DNA from 4 places in the Anaerobacillus sp. 63XJN7_5_ISO-PGPR-S23-430 genome. Region 3 is predicted to be linked to each of the others. Evidence: a T-box and tRNA genes for the amino acid it is inferred to sense, from the RefSeq annotation. Region 3 holds a T-box; the other regions hold tRNA genes.
What was found. A T-box is a leader RNA that pairs with one kind of tRNA and senses whether it is charged. The one in region 3 lies ahead of leuS (leucine--tRNA ligase), so its partner is inferred to be a tRNA-Leu.
Positions count from the first base shown of each region.

Region 1: it encodes a tRNA-Leu, which carries the amino acid that the T-box ahead of leuS (leucine--tRNA ligase) is inferred to sense. The anticodon was not compared.
Region 2: it encodes a tRNA-Leu, which carries the amino acid that the T-box ahead of leuS (leucine--tRNA ligase) is inferred to sense. The anticodon was not compared.
Region 4: it encodes a tRNA-Leu, which carries the amino acid that the T-box ahead of leuS (leucine--tRNA ligase) is inferred to sense. The anticodon was not compared.

Region 1 is NZ_CM149686.1:100,261-104,740, reverse strand. It holds rRNA gene AC0VYJ_RS00550 (16S ribosomal RNA) at 1-1,270, opposite strand, end outside; tRNA gene AC0VYJ_RS00545 (tRNA-Ala) at 1,440-1,515, opposite strand; tRNA gene AC0VYJ_RS00540 (tRNA-Pro) at 1,527-1,603, opposite strand; tRNA gene AC0VYJ_RS00535 (tRNA-Arg) at 1,630-1,706, opposite strand; tRNA gene AC0VYJ_RS00530 (tRNA-Gly) at 1,725-1,799, opposite strand; tRNA gene AC0VYJ_RS00525 (tRNA-Leu) at 1,805-1,889, opposite strand; tRNA gene AC0VYJ_RS00520 (tRNA-Lys) at 1,897-1,972, opposite strand; tRNA gene AC0VYJ_RS00515 (tRNA-Thr) at 1,990-2,065, opposite strand; tRNA gene AC0VYJ_RS00510 (tRNA-Val) at 2,100-2,175, opposite strand; rRNA gene rrf (5S ribosomal RNA) at 2,185-2,301, opposite strand; rRNA gene AC0VYJ_RS00500 (23S ribosomal RNA) at 2,535-4,480, opposite strand, start outside.
Region 2 is NZ_CM149686.1:2,411,659-2,416,138, reverse strand. It holds gene AC0VYJ_RS12715 (alanine/glycine:cation symporter family protein) at 76-1,458, opposite strand; gene AC0VYJ_RS12710 (spore coat protein) at 1,582-1,866, opposite strand; gene AC0VYJ_RS12705 (hypothetical protein) at 1,878-2,063, opposite strand; gene kynU (kynureninase) at 2,122-3,399, opposite strand; tRNA gene AC0VYJ_RS12695 (tRNA-Leu) at 3,562-3,646, shown strand; tRNA gene AC0VYJ_RS12690 (tRNA-Arg) at 3,657-3,733, shown strand; tRNA gene AC0VYJ_RS12685 (tRNA-Met) at 3,748-3,824, shown strand; tRNA gene AC0VYJ_RS12680 (tRNA-Tyr) at 3,842-3,926, shown strand; tRNA gene AC0VYJ_RS12675 (tRNA-Gln) at 3,931-4,005, shown strand; tRNA gene AC0VYJ_RS12670 (tRNA-Gly) at 4,011-4,084, shown strand; tRNA gene AC0VYJ_RS12665 (tRNA-Arg) at 4,176-4,249, shown strand; gene AC0VYJ_RS12660 (ATP-binding protein) at 4,384-4,480, shown strand, end outside.
Region 3 is NZ_CM149686.1:3,120,016-3,124,495, reverse strand. It holds gene mnmM (tRNA 5-(aminomethyl)-2-thiouridylate-methyltransferase MnmM) at 1-531, opposite strand, end outside; T-box leader at 1,167-1,397, shown strand; gene leuS (leucine--tRNA ligase) at 1,461-3,875, shown strand; gene AC0VYJ_RS16410 (rhodanese-like domain-containing protein) at 4,102-4,410, shown strand; gene AC0VYJ_RS16405 (rhodanese-like domain-containing protein) at 4,436-4,480, shown strand, end outside.
Region 4 is NZ_CM149686.1:2,011,077-2,015,556, reverse strand. It holds gene AC0VYJ_RS10885 (hypothetical protein) at 102-329, opposite strand; gene AC0VYJ_RS10880 (YpjP family protein) at 383-1,024, opposite strand; gene AC0VYJ_RS10875 (transporter) at 1,351-1,677, opposite strand; tRNA gene AC0VYJ_RS10870 (tRNA-Glu) at 1,804-1,878, opposite strand; tRNA gene AC0VYJ_RS10865 (tRNA-Gly) at 1,886-1,959, opposite strand; tRNA gene AC0VYJ_RS10860 (tRNA-Ser) at 1,965-2,057, opposite strand; tRNA gene AC0VYJ_RS10855 (tRNA-Ala) at 2,077-2,152, opposite strand; tRNA gene AC0VYJ_RS10850 (tRNA-Arg) at 2,157-2,233, opposite strand; tRNA gene AC0VYJ_RS10845 (tRNA-Leu) at 2,242-2,326, opposite strand; tRNA gene AC0VYJ_RS10840 (tRNA-Thr) at 2,332-2,407, opposite strand; tRNA gene AC0VYJ_RS10835 (tRNA-Val) at 2,437-2,512, opposite strand; gene AC0VYJ_RS10830 (hypothetical protein) at 2,709-2,864, opposite strand; gene AC0VYJ_RS10825 (NRDE family protein) at 2,994-3,749, opposite strand; gene trhO (oxygen-dependent tRNA uridine(34) hydroxylase TrhO) at 3,808-4,480, opposite strand, start outside.

The DNA.
Region 1 (4,480 bases), 1.3 Mb from region 3:
TTGCTGCCCTTTGTACCGTCCATTGTAGCACGTGTGTAGCCCAGGTCATAAGGGGCATGATGATTTGACGTCATCCCCACCTTCCTCCGGTTTGTCACCGGCAGTCACCTTAGAGTGCCCAACTGAATGCTGGCAACTAAGATCAAGGGTTGCGCTCGTTGCGGGACTTAACCCAACATCTCACGACACGAGCTGACGACAACCATGCACCACCTGTCACTCTGTCCCCCGAAGGGGAACGTCCTGTCTCCAGGATTGTCAGAGGATGTCAAGACCTGGTAAGGTTCTTCGCGTTGCTTCGAATTAAACCACATGCTCCACTGCTTGTGCGGGCCCCCGTCAATTCCTTTGAGTTTCAACCTTGCGGTCGTACTCCCCAGGCGGAGTGCTTAATGTGTTAACTTCAGCACTGAGGGTGGAACCCCCCAACACCTAGCACTCATCGTTTACGGCGTGGACTACCAGGGTATCTAATCCTGTTTGCTCCCCACGCTTTCGCGCCTCAGCGTCAGTTACAGACCAGAGAGCCGCCTTCGCCACTGGTGTTCCTCCACATATCTACGCATTTCACCGCTACACGTGGAATTCCACTCTCCTCTTCTGCACTCAAGTCCTCCAGTTTCCAATGACCCTCCACGGTTGAGCCGTGGGCTTTCACATCAGACTTAAAAGACCGCCTGCGCGCGCTTTACGCCCAATAATTCCGGACAACGCTTGCCACCTACGTATTACCGCGGCTGCTGGCACGTAGTTAGCCGTGGCTTTCTGGTTAGGTACCGTCAAGGTACCGCCCTATTCGAACGGTACTTGTTCTTCCCTAACAACAGAGCTTTACGACCCGAAGGCCTTCGTCACTCACGCGGCGTTGCTCCGTCAGACTTTCGTCCATTGCGGAAGATTCCCTACTGCTGCCTCCCGTAGGAGTCTGGGCCGTGTCTCAGTCCCAGTGTGGCCGATCACCCTCTCAGGTCGGCTACGCATCGTCGCCTTGGTAAGCCATTACCTTACCAACTAGCTAATGCGCCGCGGGCCCATCCTGCAGTGTTAGCTCGAAAGCCAACTTTCAACATTGCACCATGCGGTGCGATGTATTACCCGGTATTAGCTCCGGTTTCCCGGAGTTATCCCAGTCTGCAGGGCAGGTTGCCCACGTGTTACTCACCCGTCCGCCGCTAAGATCAGGGAGCAAGCTCCCATCTCTTCGCTCGACTTGCATGTATTAGGCACGCCGCCAGCGTTCGTCCTGAGCCAGGATCAAACTCTCCGATAGAAAGCTTAATCTAGCTTTAAAACAATGTTTTGTTTCCGTAGAAACAATTACTTACATGGCGTTTCGTTCAGTTTTCAAAGATCAATTTTTCTTTCAACGTCGTTTTCAGCGACTAAACCATCATATCATGATTCATTTGTCAGTGTCAACAACTTTTTTAAAAAATAATTGGTGGAGCCTAGCGGGATCGAACCGCTGACCTCCTGCGTGCAAGGCAGGCGCTCTCCCAGCTGAGCTAAGGCCCCGTTGGTATGAATGGTCGGGAAGACAGGATTTGAACCTGCGACCCCTTGGTCCCAAACCAAGTGCTCTACCAAGCTGAGCTACTTCCCGTAAAAAGAAGAAAACCAACAAAATAATGGTGCGCCCGAGAGAAGTCGAATCCCTAACCTTCTGATCCGTAGTCAGACGCTCTATCCAATTGAGCTACGGGCGCAAAATCTAATTTAGTTAATGGAGCGGAAGACGGGATTCGAACCCGCGACCCCCACCTTGGCAAGGTGATGTTCTACCACTGAACTACTTCCGCGCAATTGGTGCGGGTGAAGGGACTTGAACCCCCACGTCGTAAGACACTAGATCCTAAGTCTAGCGCGTCTGCCAATTCCGCCACACCCGCAAATGCATGGTGAGCCATGAAGGACTCGAACCTTCGACCCTCTGATTAAAAGTCAGATGCTCTACCAACTGAGCTAATGGCTCTTTTCGATAAGAAAAGCTGGTGCCGGCCAGAGGACTTGAACCCCCAACCTACTGATTACAAGTCAGTTGCTCTACCAATTGAGCTAGACCGGCGATATATGTACCCTTTCGGGTTATAAGAAAAATATGGTGGAGGATGACGGGCTCGAACCGCCGACCCTCTGCTTGTAAGGCAGATGCTCTCCCAGCTGAGCTAATCCTCCACTATATAAGCCTAGCGACGTCCTACTCTTGCAGGGGGAGATCCCCCAACTACCATCGGCGCTGAAGAGCTTAACTTCCGTGTTCGGCATGGGAACGGGTGTGACCTCTTCGCCATCATCACTAGACTAACAGGATGTTAGCCGTTCGGTGTTCACCACAGGACGTGGTGGCACTTAATCGAACTTCCTTATTTCAGGTGTTCCCTGAAAACTAGATAGCACGCACAACTTTCCAATATGTCCAGCTACGTAAGCCAAATCCTCGATCGTTTCACCTTTTGATTCTGACGCATAAAGCGCGTCTGACTCAAAAGCCTCCAACGCTTGTCGGATTTAAACGGCTTACTTCGCTTTTCGTTTAGGTTAAGCCCTCGATCGATTAGTATTCGTCAGCTCCACGTGTTGCCACGCTTCCACCCCGAACCTATCTACCTCATCATCTCTAAGGGATCTTACCAGCTTCATGCTGTGGGAAATCTCATCTCGAGGGGGGCTTCATGCTTAGATGCTTTCAGCACTTATCCCTTCCACACGTAGCTACCCAGCTATGCTCCTGGCGGAACAACTGGTACACCAGCGGTGTGTCCATCCCGGTCCTCTCGTACTAAGGACAGCTCCTCTCAAATTTCCTGCGCCCGCGACGGATAGGGACCGAACTGTCTCACGACGTTCTGAACCCAGCTCGCGTACCGCTTTAATGGGCGAACAGCCCAACCCTTGGGACCTACTTCAGCCCCAGGATGCGATGAGCCGACATCGAGGTGCCAAACCTCCCCGTCGATGTGGACTCTTGGGGGAGATAAGCCTGTTATCCCCAGGGTAGCTTTTATCCGTTGAGCGATGGCCCTTCCATGCGGAACCACCGGATCACTAAGCCCGACTTTCGTCCCTGCTCGACTTGTAGGTCTCGCAGTCAAGCTCCCTTGTGCCTTTACACTCTGCGAATGATTTCCAACCATTCTGAGGGAACCTTTGGGCGCCTCCGTTACACTTTAGGAGGCGACCGCCCCAGTCAAACTGCCCACCTGACACTGTCTCCGCACCGGATCACGGTGCTGGGTTAGAATGTCAGTACAGCCAGGGTAGTATCCCACCGACGCCTCCATCGAACCTGGCGGTCCGACTTCTATGGCTCCTACCTATCCTGTACAAGCTGTACCAAAATCCAATATCAGGCTACAGTAAAGCTCCATGGGGTCTTTCCGTCCTGTCGCGGGTAACCTGCATCTTCACAGGTACTATAATTTCACCGGGTCTCTCGTTGAGACAGTATCCAAGTCGTTGCACCTTTCGTGCGGGTCGGAACTTACCCGACAAGGAATTTCGCTACCTTAGGACCGTTATAGTTACGGCCGCCGTTTACTGGGGCTTCGATTCAGAGCTTCTCCCGTAAGGGATAACCCCTCCTCTTAACCTTCCAGCACCGGGCAGGTGTCAGCCCCTATACTTCGCCTTACGGCTTTGCAGAGACCTGTGTTTTTGCTAAACAGTCGCTTGGATCTTTTCACTGCGGCTCCCCTGGGCTATAAACCCGAGGAAGCACCCCTTCTCCCGAAGTTACGGGGTCATTTTGCCGAGTTCCTTAACGAGAGTTCTCCCGATCGTCTTAGGATTCTCTCCTCGCCTACCTGTGTCGGTTTGCGGTACGGGCACCTTTTTCCTCACTAGAGGCTTTTCTTGGCAGCGTAGAATCAAGGACTTCGGTACTAAATTTCCCTCGCCATCACGACTCAGCCTTCATGGTGAACGGATTTGCCTATTCACCAGCCTAATCGCTTGGACGCGCATTTCCAGCAGCGCGCTCTCCCTATCTTTCTGCGTCCCCCCGTCGTTCAAACGGAAAGGAGGTGGTACAGGAATATCAACCTGTTATCCATCGCCTACGCCTTTCGGCCTCGGCTTAGGTCCCGACTAACCCTGAGCGGACGAGCCTTCCTCAGGAAACCTTGGGCTTTCGACGGACAAGATTCTCACTTGTCTTTCGCTACTCATACCGGCATTCTCACTTCTAAGCGCTCCACCAGTCCTTTCGGTCTGACTTCACAGCCCTTAGAACGCTCTCCTACCATTGTCGTAAGACAATCCACAGCTTCGGTGATACGTTTAGCCCCGGTACATTTTCGGCGCAGCGTCACTCGACCAGTGAGCTATTACGCACTCTTTAAATGATGGCTGCTTCTAAGCCAACATCCTGGTTGTCTAAGCAACGCCACATCCTTTTCCACTTAACGTATACTTTGGGACCTTAGCTGGTGGTCTGGGCTGTTTCCCTCTCGACTACGGATCTTATCACTCGCAGTCTGAC
Region 2 (4,480 bases), 710 kb from region 3:
TATGTTTCCGTCTAGAAAAGATATAGGCAGGAGCGGAGAGGAACCTAAATTAGGTGAATGTCCCATGTGAATTTCTTATGAACTAATGCCTTTGTCTTTCGTTTGGGCTTGCTTTAAGAAATTTAATTTGTAGTCATCTGTTAGTTCTTTCACTTCCTTACTAAGGAATAAGATCGCAATAACGTTTGGGATAACAAACAAGGCGAGTGTAATGTCGACTAGCTCCCAAACAAATTGAAGTCCTCCAATAGCTCCAACAAAAATAGAAATAATATAAACAAATCGCATTACTCTAGAAAAGGGTGTGCCAAATAAGTATTCAGCTTGTTTCTCACCATAAAAGACAAGGACACCTATCGTACTGATAACAAAAATCAATAGGAGGGAAGAAACAAAGATGGGGCCCCATGTAGCTCCCATTAGTCCAGAGAAAGCATCTGAAACCATATCAGCTGCATTTGAGGGTTTAACGTCTTTCCAAGCTCCTGAAAGAAGCACTGTAAAAGCTGTTACTGTGCAGAGAACGATTGTATCGATAAAAACGCTGAAAATGCCCCATAATCCCTGTCTACATGGATGAGGCGTATGTGCTGCAGAATGGGCAATAGACGCCGTACCCATACCAGCTTCGTTTGAATAAAGCCCTCTAGCAAGGCCCCATCTAACAGCTGCAGCAAAACCAGCTCCAGCAAAACCTCCAGCTGCTGAGATCGGTTGAAAAGCATGTACGAAAATAAGGTTCATAACAGCTGGAAACTCTTCTATATTAATCACCATAACGCCGATAGCGCCTGCAATATATGTAAGTACCATGAATGGAACAATCTTCTCAGCTACAGAACCAATTCTACGTATTCCACCGAATACAACAATTGATATAAGGATAATTAATAAGACACCTGTTACCCAAGTCGGTAATCCAAAAGAACTTTCTGAGAGTGTTGAAATGGAGTTGGTTTGGACCATGACACTTGGAATGATTTCAATCATCAGTCCAAAAGCGAATAGAGATGAAGCGAACTTCCATCCCAAGCCTTTTTTTATGTAATACATTGGGCCACCAACATACACGCCATTTTTGTCTTCCTCTCGGTATTTGATCCCAAGAACAATTTCCGAGAATTTTGTAGACATTCCAATTATAGCGACAATCCACATCCAGAAAATAGCGCCAGGTCCTCCAAAAGCGATTGCCACAGGAACCCCAACAATGTTTGTAGCACCTGCAGTAGATGCAAGAGCGGAGGCAAAGGCCTGAAATGGTGATATTGTGCCATCTCCTTTTTCTTTTTTGAAAATTTTACCAATGGTATGTTTTAAAGCGTGGGGAAAAAAGATTATTTGAAAGAAGCCGAGGCGGATTGTTAAAAATAATCCACCGCCTAAGAGTAAAATCATCATAGGATAACCCCAGATGAACGCGGAAAATTCGGTTATTGCATTAAGAATATAGTCCATATCAATCTCTCCCTATAGGTAATACTCATTTAATTATCCATATAAAGGGAGGCTGAAACTCTATTTACAAAATTATGAAAAAATGAGCATAAAGACACAGAGCCGGTTTTCACCGGCTCTGGATTAATGGACCTGGGGAGGCTGATTATTCTGTTGTTGCTGCGGAGCTGTTAGTTGGTTTTTAACTTGTTGAATTTCATTGGTTTGGGCTTTGGCAGCTGGCTGATAATACCCTTTTTGTTTAGCGTATTGATAAAGGTTATATTGTCGCTGCTCATCAGTATTTCTAATTTGTTGAAGAGCCTGACGAAGTTGTTGATTGTCAGCTTGAGAAATGACGCTCCCGTAATTACTTAAGCTGCTGTTCAATACGGATAAATAATCATTTACCATGTCTTTCTCATTCATAAAATCCCTCCTTAATTTAAGAAGCTGATTAATTGTTGTTGTGTGTTACGTGCGTCTTGTGCATCCTTTTGAAGCATTTGCTTAAGCTGCGGACAAGTACAAGATTGGGCATAGGAATCAAGTTTGTTTGCGAGTGTTTCATGTCCGCCGATCATGTGACGCAGGTTTTGAAGTTCAAGTTCGTTCAGCTGAGTCATCCTGTTTCCCTCCTTCATTTCACATAGTATGAATGGAGAAAAACCAAATTATACTCACTTAAGCGATAACATTTCGCTCGTTAGAAAACTGCTGATACGTTTTTTCAATCATAATACTCTTTAGAATTTGGACAACATGATAAACATCTTCAAATGATGAATAGAGAGCAATTGGTGCAAGGCGAATGACGTTTGGTGAGCGGAAATCTGGAATGACGCCTTTTTGTTTTAGCGCTTTGCAAATTCGAGCAGCTTCATCGTGCTCGAGACAAATATGCCCACCCCGTCGATCATCTTCTGATGGATTAGTGATTGTAAAACCATCTTCAGCAAGATTTTCTTTAATAAGACACATTAAATAGTTGGTAAGAGACAATGATTTTTCTCGAATCGCATCTATGCCAGCTTCGTTCATCAATTCCAAAGCTCCTATTAAAGGAGCCATACTAAAAATGTGGGGTGTGCCTATTTGAAATGCGCCAGCGGTTTCAGCATGAGTAAGCGTATGGCTCATATCGAATTGCACTTCTTTCTTGGAACTGAACCATCCAGCAAGACCGGGTCGTCTGCCAAGGTGGTTTTCGTGCACAAAAAGTCCACCAACACCACCAGGGCCACTATTTAAGTACTTGTATGTACACCAAACCGCGAAGTCAACGTTCCAGTCGTGAAGTTTATGTGGAATGGCTCCGATTGAATGAGCTAAGTCAAAGCCAATGATTACTCCTTTAGAATGGGCTGCTTTTGTGATTTTTTCTATATTTAGTAATTGTCCGCTCCGGTAAAGTACGGAAGGGAGGAGAATAAGGGCTATAGTCTCATCGATGGCCTCAATGATATCTTCTTCCAGGATTGTTCTTCCGTCACGGCTCGGAACTTGTACTAGATTAGTTTTAGGGGATAACCCATGGAGTTCAAGCTGACTTTGAATAGCATAAATGTCAGATGGAAATGTTAAAGAATCGGCTAGTATTTTTGTTTTGTTTCCTGAAGGTTTAAAAAAAGTAGCGAGCATCTGATGAAGGTTAGTTGTAATTGAACCGGTAGTAATTGTTTCAGAAGCATGTGAACCGATTAGCGTTGATGTCATCTCACCGATGTTTTCTGCCATATAAAACCAGGGCTGCTTTCCATCAGACCAGCCATCAATTCCATGTTGCTTCCAGTCATCAAGAGATCGAAGAAGGGATGCTTCCGCATTCTTTGATAGAAGACCAAGTGAATTACCATCCAAATATAGCGTATTTGGATTTAAGTAAAACTTATCACGTAAATGGGCTAAAGGGTCTTTCTTGTCGAATTCTTTTGCGCCTGTAATGGACTGTGATAAACTCATATGTAACAGCTCCTTTTCTACAACTTATCGTATGAGAGGGAGAAGAGCATGTCAACGCTTTCACTCTTTGCAAAAGAAACTTTCTACATTTTTTTAGAATAATGATTGACATTTTAAATGATTCAATGGTATATTATTAAACGTCGCTGATGCACAGCACATGCGGGTGTGGCGGAATTGGCAGACGCGCTAGACTTAGGATCTAGTGTCTTACGACGTGGGGGTTCAAGTCCCTTCACCCGCACCATATATTTTTTGCGCCCGTAGCTCAATTGGATAGAGCGTCTGACTACGGATCAGAAGGTTAGGGATTCGACTTCTCTCGGGCGCACCATACATAATTTAAGTGGCGGTGTAGCTCAGCTGGCTAGAGCGTACGGTTCATACCCGTGAGGTCGGGGGTTCGATCCCCTCCGCCGCTACCATATTACAATTTCATCATGGAGGGGTAGCGAAGTGGCTAAACGCGGCGGACTGTAAATCCGCTCCCTCAGGGTTCGGCGGTTCGAATCCGTCCCCCTCCACCATGATTGGGCTATAGCCAAGCGGTAAGGCAACGGATTTTGATTCCGTCATGCGTTGGTTCGAATCCAGCTAGCCCAGCCATTTTTGCGGGTGTAGTTTAGTGGTAAAACCTCAGCCTTCCAAGCTGATGTCGTGGGTTCGATCCCCATCACCCGCTCCATTACATATTGTAGAAGAGTTTTAAAAGCTACTTCACAACCTGATTTTAATCATGGTATACTTTTGTTGAGATGGAATACCATTCATATCGTGCGCCTTTAGCTCAGTAGGATAGAGCAACAGCCTTCTAAGCTGTGGGTCAGAGGTTCGAATCCTCTAAGGCGCATACCCAAAACTCCTTGAATAAGATTACTTATTCAAGGAGTTTTTTTATTTTATTAACGGCACATGTGTGTTTGCACATAGGCTTCATTTCCAATAAACTAGTAATTAATAAATCACTTGGGAAATGGTGACGAAATGAAGCGATATAAAGGAAGAATTATATCTGTTGTAACGTTTTTTATGGCGATTCTATTATGGGATTATTGGCTTTATTCTGTGAATGAAATTAAAA
Region 3 (4,480 bases):
ATTGATTTGGTTAATAAATTGGTATTTTAGAACTTGATACTGTGACTGATCGAGATCTGAAGCGAAATCTGACACCTTTTCACTTTCAATTTTACCTTCTGGATGTCCTGGGTAGACGACTAGAATAAGGAGCCCTTCTGAACGAAGCAAATGTAGGATGTCTGTTACTGCTTGGATCGTTTCTTCAGGTTTCGTCACAATAGTTTTATCTCCACCTGGGAGGTAGCCAAGGTTAAAGATTGCGGCAGAAACGTTTCCTACATCTTTCGTCTCAATTTTGCTATTGATTGAAGCGTGACTCTCGTGGAATAATGCCACCTGGGCAGATTGCTTAGCTTCTGTCAGCCTTTTTTCTGTAGCTTCAATCGCCTCAGGTTGGATATCAAAGCCATACACTTTTCCTGAATTCCCAACTGATTCAGCTAGGAAGAGAGTGTCATGTCCGTTTCCACAAGTGCCATCAATAGCAATGCCTCCTTCTTTTAATACTGAATTCAGTAGCGTTCTTGTAAAAGGTAATATTCGTTGCATGATCTGTAATCCTTTCTAACAATTAAAATTTTCTTAAATGAGTCTTCTGAAACTTATCCTATCAATTTATTAGGACGTCGAGGTTTAGAGTGGCTTCTTGTTTGCTTCTAACTAAGTATGACTTTACCATGATCGACCTTTTACTCCAACTAACATCTTTATGTGTTTGGGAATATCTGGCTCGTGGTACAGAGTACTATACAAAAAAATGAGGTGATCATATGGCAGAGCATGAAAAATCACATAAACAAGGCGAAACTAATAATCCCGAGCAATTACCAGATAAGGAAAAAATCAGCTCGACGAGGATGCTTCAGAAATGAATGTCGATGCGATTCCATTAGAAGATTTAAAAGAAGAACAAAAAGAAGAAAAAGATAAGCCACATTCCAAAGATGATTCGGCTAGTCAAAAAAAGCATCGTAAAGGATAACGTACCCAATCAGGGTGCGTTTCTTTTTTTGAGATATCCGCTTACTGTATTAATTGGAATTGTTCTTTTGGCACACATGCTAATTCATCGAATATAAGGACAGCGGATGTATAGATTACGAAAAAAACGTCTATTCTGATAATGTTCTTGACATTTCTCACAAGTATTCATACAATACAAATTATATACGTAACTAGTGAAACCAAAGATAATGATAAGGAATAGTAACAAAAATTCTATTACTAGAGAGTTAACGGCTGGTGGAAGTTAACATAGGAGATTTGTGAACTCACCTTTGAATCGGAAGCCTGAATAGAGTAAGGTTGCCCGTATGCCTGCGTTAAAGGCCTTAAGTGAGTGCTGTTTCTAGCACTAAGCCGGGTGGTACCGCGGGTGATTGTGAATATTAGATTCTCAACCTCTCGTCCCTGTTGATGAACAACGGGGACGGGAGGTTTTTTTATTTTTTTGCAAGGACTGGAAGGAGAGAGTGACAATGGCATTTGATCACAAAACAATTGAGAAGAAGTGGCAACACTTCTGGGAAACAAACAAGACTTTTAAGACAGAAAACGATGCTAATGGTGAAAAAATTTATATTCTTGATATGTTCCCATACCCCTCAGGGGCTGGGCTACATGTTGGGCACCCTGAAGGATATACAGCTACGGATATCCTTTCACGTATGAAGCGAATGCAGGGATATAATGTTCTTCACCCAATCGGATGGGACGCATTTGGACTTCCGGCAGAGCAATATGCTCTTGATACAGGAAATAATCCACGAGATTTTACTCAAAAGAACATTGACACATTCCGTCGTCAAATTAAAGAGTTAGGTTTTTCTTATGATTGGGATAGAGAAGTTAATACAACAGATCCACAATACTATAAATGGACACAGTGGATTTTCACAAAGCTTTACGAAAAAGGACTTGCGTACGTAGATGAAGTGGCTGTTAACTGGTGTCCAGCACTTGGAACGGTTCTTGCGAATGAAGAAGTGATCGACGGTAAAAGTGAACGTGGAGGCCACCCGGTAGTTCGTAAACCAATGAAGCAATGGGTTCTTAAAATTACAGAGTATGCCGATCGTCTACTTGAAGACCTTGAAGAGCTTGACTGGTCTGACAGCATTAAAGAAATGCAGCGTAACTGGATTGGGAAATCTGAGGGTGCTGAAGTAACATTCACGATTGACGGTCATGATGAATCGATCGATGTGTTTACGACGCGTCCTGATACACTTTTTGGAGCTACGTATATGGTCCTTGCACCTGAGCATCCTTTCGTTGACAAAATTTCTACTAGTGAACAAATCTCAAAAGTTGAAAGCTACCGATCAAAAGTACAAACAAAGAGTGACCTTGAGCGTACAGAGTTATCAAAAGAGAAGACTGGCGAGTTTACTGGCGCGTATGCCATTAATCCAATCAATAATGAGAAGCTTCCAATTTGGGTAGCAGATTACGTTCTAATGAGCTATGGAACAGGAGCTATTATGGCAGTTCCAGCTCACGATGAGCGCGATTATGAGTTCGCTACTACATTTAATCTTCCTATTAAAGAAGTCGTTGCTGGAGGAGATGTATCCAAGGAAGCTTATACAGAAGACGGAAAGCATGTGAACTCTGATTTCTTAAACGACCTTGAGAAAGTAGAAGCAATTACGAAAAGCATTGAATGGCTAGAGGAAAAAGGAAAGGGAACGAAAAAAACGACGTATCGTCTTCGCGACTGGTTATTTAGTCGTCAGCGTTATTGGGGCGAGCCAATTCCAATTATCCATTGGGAGGATGGCACAATGTCTGCTGTCCCGAAAGAAGAGCTTCCTGTCGTTCTTCCTGAAACAACGGAAATTAAACCGTCAGGAACTGGCGAATCTCCTTTAGCTAATATTGAGGATTGGTTGAACGTAGTTGATCCTAAAACGGGCATGAAGGGCCGACGTGAAACAAACACAATGCCGCAATGGGCTGGAAGCTGTTGGTATTACCTTCGCTACATTGATCCGGATAACGATGAAATGCTAGCTGACCCGAAAAAACTCGATGAGTGGTTGCCTGTTGATATGTATATCGGCGGTGCGGAACATGCGGTTCTTCACTTGTTATATGCTCGTTTCTGGCATAAAGTTCTTTATGATATCGGTGTTGTGCCAACAAAAGAACCATTCCAACGTCTCCGAAATCAAGGGATGATCCTTGGTGAGAACAACGAGAAAATGAGTAAATCAAAAGGAAATGTTGTTAACCCAGATGAAATTGTCGAAAGCCACGGTGCTGACACGCTTCGTCTATATGAAATGTTTATGGGTCCGTTCGAGGGTTCTATTGCATGGTCTAACAATGGTTTAGATGGCGCGCGCCGTTTCCTTGATCGTGTGTGGCGTTTATTTGGTGAAGGGGATCTAACGAAGTCTTCTATTTCTGAAGAAAATTCAGGAGAAGACATGGAGCGCGTCTACCACGAAACAGTTAAAAAAGTAACTGAGGACATGGAAGGCTTACGCTTTAATACAGCTATTTCACAAATGATGGTATTTGTGAATGAAGCATATAAGCAAGAGTCAGTTTCCGTTACATTAATGGAGGGCTTTGTGAAGTTGCTATCTCCAATCGCACCGCACCTTGCTGAAGAGCTGTGGAGTGCGCTTGGACATGAGGATACACTCGCATATGCAAACTGGCCAATGTTTGACGAAAGCAAGCTTACTGTAGATGAAGTAGAAATTGTAGTGCAAATCAATGGAAAACTTCGTGCCAAAATTTCTATTCCGACTGAAGCATCTCGTGATGAAATGCAAGAAATTGCTTTAGAGCATGAGAAGATTAAAGGTCAACTTGATGGCAAAACACTTCGAAAAGTGATTGCAGTACCAGGAAAGCTAGTTAATATTGTAGCTAATTAAGGTTGAACCCTCTCCTAACGACTAAGGAGAGGGTTTTTGAATGTAAACTACGGATGGGAAATTTTTAAACAACTCGAATAACCTTTTCCTAAAGCTGAGAATACTACTAAGATGAGTGGAAGATAGATTTCTTGTATTGAAGGTGCAAATCATGTACGATTGAATTTGTTGAAGTGATTATAACTGAAAAATCCATATTAAAACTGTACGAGAGGGGTATGTTTTTATGAGTAACGAAATTAAGACGGTAACACCTCAAGAGGTTCAAGAGTTACTTAATGAGGGCAAAAATGTTTCATTAATCGATGTTCGTGAGGATGAAGAAGTAGAAGAAGGCATGATCCCTGAAGCAAAGCATATTCGTCTTGGCACACTTCCGGAACGACTTGATGAGATCAATAAAGAAGAAGAACATATTATGATTTGCCGTTCAGGACGTCGTAGTGAGCGCGCATGTGAGTACTTGCAAGAAGCTGGTTATGAAGTGAAGAACATGGTTGGCGGTATGATGAAATGGGAGGGTAAAGTGAAATAGCCCTGCTAAAAAGGAGAGAGATTGAATGGCGATATGGGGAACGGCTTTAGCAGCTGTTGCATTTACTTTA
Region 4 (4,480 bases), 1.1 Mb from region 3:
GGTGAAAAAGAAGGCGAAGACGCTCTTCTTATGAATAAAAAAAGAGGCCCGCAAAATGCGCGCCCTAAAAAAAAGTAAAAGCCGCTTTATGCGGCTTTTTATTATGCTATGCGAAACCGAAAAGTAAACCAGAAGTCTTCATTGAGTGAGGTGCCGGTAGCAATAATATGCTGCTCTCCTTCATCATCAAGCGTAATCCAGCTATGATGCTCATCTTTATAAACTGGATAGAAATGACCTTCCTTAAATAATTTACGATTCAATACACTTTCTGAGCCGGTTAAAGGCTCTTCTTCGAAAACATCTCTAATACATTGTACAAGTTCCATCTATGTTGTGATCCTCCCTTAATCTCCAACCAAAAACACCCCGCGCACCTCTCTTACGAGAGCCACTTAGGCGGAGTGTTTTTATCCCAATAAATCTTACCTACTTCATAATGTTCTTCAAAATCATCATTCGCTGCATGGTAATGAAAATTAAACCAATAGCCATCTTGTGGGGGATGATCTCTTCTCACATGAAAACGCAATAAGTCTTCCCCACTCTGTTCATTATATACATGAAGAATACGTTCTCCGTATCCACCAGAAGGGTTGTCCGTCAAACGAAGTGACCTTAATGTATCCTCATCCAGATTTTCCACTGAGGTAGCGATCGCTTCTGTCATTTTAGGTACAATTGCATCTCGATACTCGTTACCGACTCGAGTTGATATCGTTTCACCGAATTTTGTTAGCCCGAGTTGCTCGGATTGATTGCTTGCATAGCTTACAAAATGCGTCAGGAGTTCAGAAGAAGAAGCGTCCTGAGCTATGATGGGCCAATCATACTGATCAACAAGAGGCTCTATCGCCTTATCAGGCTCGTCTCTCGGCTCAATAAGAAGATGGTTTTCTTCTTGATAATTTTCTGATGACTCTGTTTTGTCATCTGCTAGATATCCAGTAGGAACCACAGTTCCAAGCGTAATAACAGCAACAAATGCTACAAATAACTTTCTCATCCAAAGAGGGAATTTCATTATGTGCACCTGACTTTCGAAGATCAATAGTTAGTATTATTCTCGCATGATCTTCTCAAAAAAGCCAGAAGTTTAGACGATTTTTCATTAATTTTCATTTGGCTATGGTAACGAAGCTTTTCATTCAAAAAGGCTCTTTTTTAAAAGATTGTTGCTTTCGAAACAATTCTTGAATTAAACACTAAACTTCGCTGATTGGAGCGGAAGGGTGCTAACCGCCTGCCCCGCGAAAAACGAGCATCCCTGAGCGAAAATTCACCCACTATAGCAACAATGTCTACGAAAGAGCCTTTAAAAAAGAGCGCTTCATGTAAGCGCTCCATCTATTAACAAGTAAACATATCAATTCTTCTCAGACTTATGCCTGTATACACCCATCTTCTACCGGTCCAGCGAAACCCTGAAACAGAAGTACGCCCTACATATACTGGCCAAAACCAAAATGAATTGCCGCCTCTCATCCAAATATAAGTAAACCGATACATACACCTTCTAATGGATCCTGGATCTACAGCAAATGTTCCAGCTTGTGCTGACTGTGGTCTAGGAGGCGGTGATGCTGGTGGGCTCGATGTTGGAGCTACCGGTTGCTGACGATAGGCATCTGTGTTGTCATAATGATAAGCAATATGCTCATGTTCTTCATAATACATTCGGTCCATCCCCTCTCTTATACAGTCACTGTATGCTGTATTCTGATAAGACGTACCGAATTGAAAACAACAAAAAAAGCACCTCTTTGAGTATGCTTGAGCCAATAAAGTTTATGAAAATTTAGTTGGTGACCCGTACGGGAATCGAACCCGTGATACCGCCGTGAAAGGGCGGTGTCTTAACCGCTTGACCAACGGGCCAACAAAATGGAGCGGGTGATGGGGATCGAACCCACGACATCAGCTTGGAAGGCTGAGGTTTTACCACTAAACTACACCCGCAAAGATGGAGGAGGAAGAGGGATTCGAACCCCCGCGGGCGACTAAGCCCCTGTCGGTTTTCAAGACCGATCCCTTCAGCCAGACTTGGGTATTCCTCCGAAAACATGAAAATATATATGGTGGAGCCTAGCGGGATCGAACCGCTGACCTCCTGCGTGCAAGGCAGGCGCTCTCCCAGCTGAGCTAAGGCCCCAATATGGTGCGCCCGAGAGAAGTCGAATCCCTAACCTTCTGATCCGTAGTCAGACGCTCTATCCAATTGAGCTACGGGCGCATATTCTATGGTGCGGGTGAAGGGACTTGAACCCCCACGTCGTAAGACACTAGATCCTAAGTCTAGCGCGTCTGCCAATTCCGCCACACCCGCATGTGTGGTGCCGGCCAGAGGACTTGAACCCCCAACCTACTGATTACAAGTCAGTTGCTCTACCAATTGAGCTAGGCCGGCATAATTTAATGAAAATCACCAAAAATAAATGGTGGAGGATGACGGGCTCGAACCGCCGACCCTCTGCTTGTAAGGCAGATGCTCTCCCAGCTGAGCTAATCCTCCGTTAAACAGCGACTTCATTATTATACAATATCATCTTTTGTCTCGTCAACACTTTTTTTATTGTGTTTTTTCAAGGACAAGACTTATCTTATCACCGACCCGAAAAAAACACAACCCTTTTTCACAAAAAAATTAATCCCCATAGTTAAGCACTCCATTTTTGACATAGAAAAAAGCAGGGAGCGCTCTCCCCTGCTTATACTGGCGTTTGAATAAGTGGTTTTTTCTTTTTATTTTGGCGGAGTATTGGTCTTTTTTTAGTCACCATTTCAGAATCATATTTTCGGTACTCTTTCATGTCGGTTGATTCCCGCAAAAGCTGATCTTCAACATAGTGACGCTTTCTTTTCAAAAAAACCCCTCCTCATAAGTAATAATTCTCAGTACCCTATTTTTCTGTTGTTAAACCCGAATCTTTTTTCACCATCGATCTATCGGCAAAAGTTACAGGTAACACATAATTTATTCACTTAGAGCGCAATTATGCTTCATCAAGATTAAATTGGTAGTAATTTTCCTGATCTTCTCCTGACCTCTCAACGAAAGTAACTTCTCCATTTTGTGAAACCATAATAACAGTTTGCGCCCTCGTTCCGTAATGATCTGACTTAATAAAAACAGGTGAAAGCATCCTTTCCCATTCAATCGGCACGCCTGTTTGTGGTAATAAATGATCAGGTGCAGGCTCAGCATGAGAAAGCATTTCAAAAAGACGATTCTGATCGAGGTTCTTTTCTGCACTTAAATAGTGTTTCAATTCTTCTTTAAGCTGCTCAACCTTTGGCCAGCTCGTATTCAGTAAGTGATTACTTACAGCGTGAACACCGTTCTCTAGTTTTGAAATTTGATCCTGCCGATTTGAATAATAATAAAGGCTCTTAAAATCTCCTATGATTAAATTAAATCCATTGTACTGATCTTTCTTTTGTCGAACCTTTTCTAGGTATGATAATGGGGATTGATGATCACGTAAGTAATCGGCCGTTAGATCACCCCTTGATAAACTTTTAGGCTGCTCATTCGCTTCTCGATAATTCGTAAGGGCTGCAATTCTTCCGTTTGTTGTAACCCCTAGCCATGTTCCCATAGCCTTTAAATCACGCCCCGCAAGTAGTTCTGGTACATCTTCCCAATAGTTCGCAGGTTTTGTTGGACGCTCGTAGAATTCATCTCGGTTGGCTACGAGTATAAATGGGTATGTAGGATGAACATTTTGAGCTACAGCAATTAGGCACATCTTAACGCGCCTCCTCTCTCGTTTCACTGTAAGAAAAAACGCAGCGTTAGCCGCTGCGTTACGATTGGATCATACGAACTTCTTCTTCACATGCAGAAGAACAATAATGGTTATACTCCTCTTTGCAAGAATCACAGACGATGTGAAGCTTGTCACACTGTACATTAGCACAATTGATATAAGTATCTGCTGGCTCCTCACAATGATAGCATTTCCCTACAACTGTATCTTCATCGGTACGGTTTACATTAACAGCAAGACGATCATCAAATACAAAGCACTTGCCATCAAAATATTTCCCTTGTACCTCCGGGTCTTTACCATACGTTACAATTCCTCCATGAAGCTGTGAAACGTCGGAAAAACCTTTTTTCATTAAGTAACCAGAAAATTTCTCACAGCGAATTCCACCTGTACAATAAGTTAGTACTTTCTTATCTTTTTGGTCCGAAAGATTTTGTTCAATCCAGTCTGGAAGATCACGAAAAGCCTTTATATCAGGACGAATTGCATTGCGAAAATGACCAATATCGTACTCATAATCATTTCTTGCATCGATAACAATTACATCATCATCTTCTAATGCTTCCATAAATTCCTTTGGCTCAAGATAATTCCCGGTTATTTCTTTCGGGTTTACATCTTCCTCAAGCTTTAGTGAAACAATTTCTTCGCGCGGACGTACGTGCATCTTTTTAAAGGCATGACCTTCTGCTTCATCAATTTTGAAA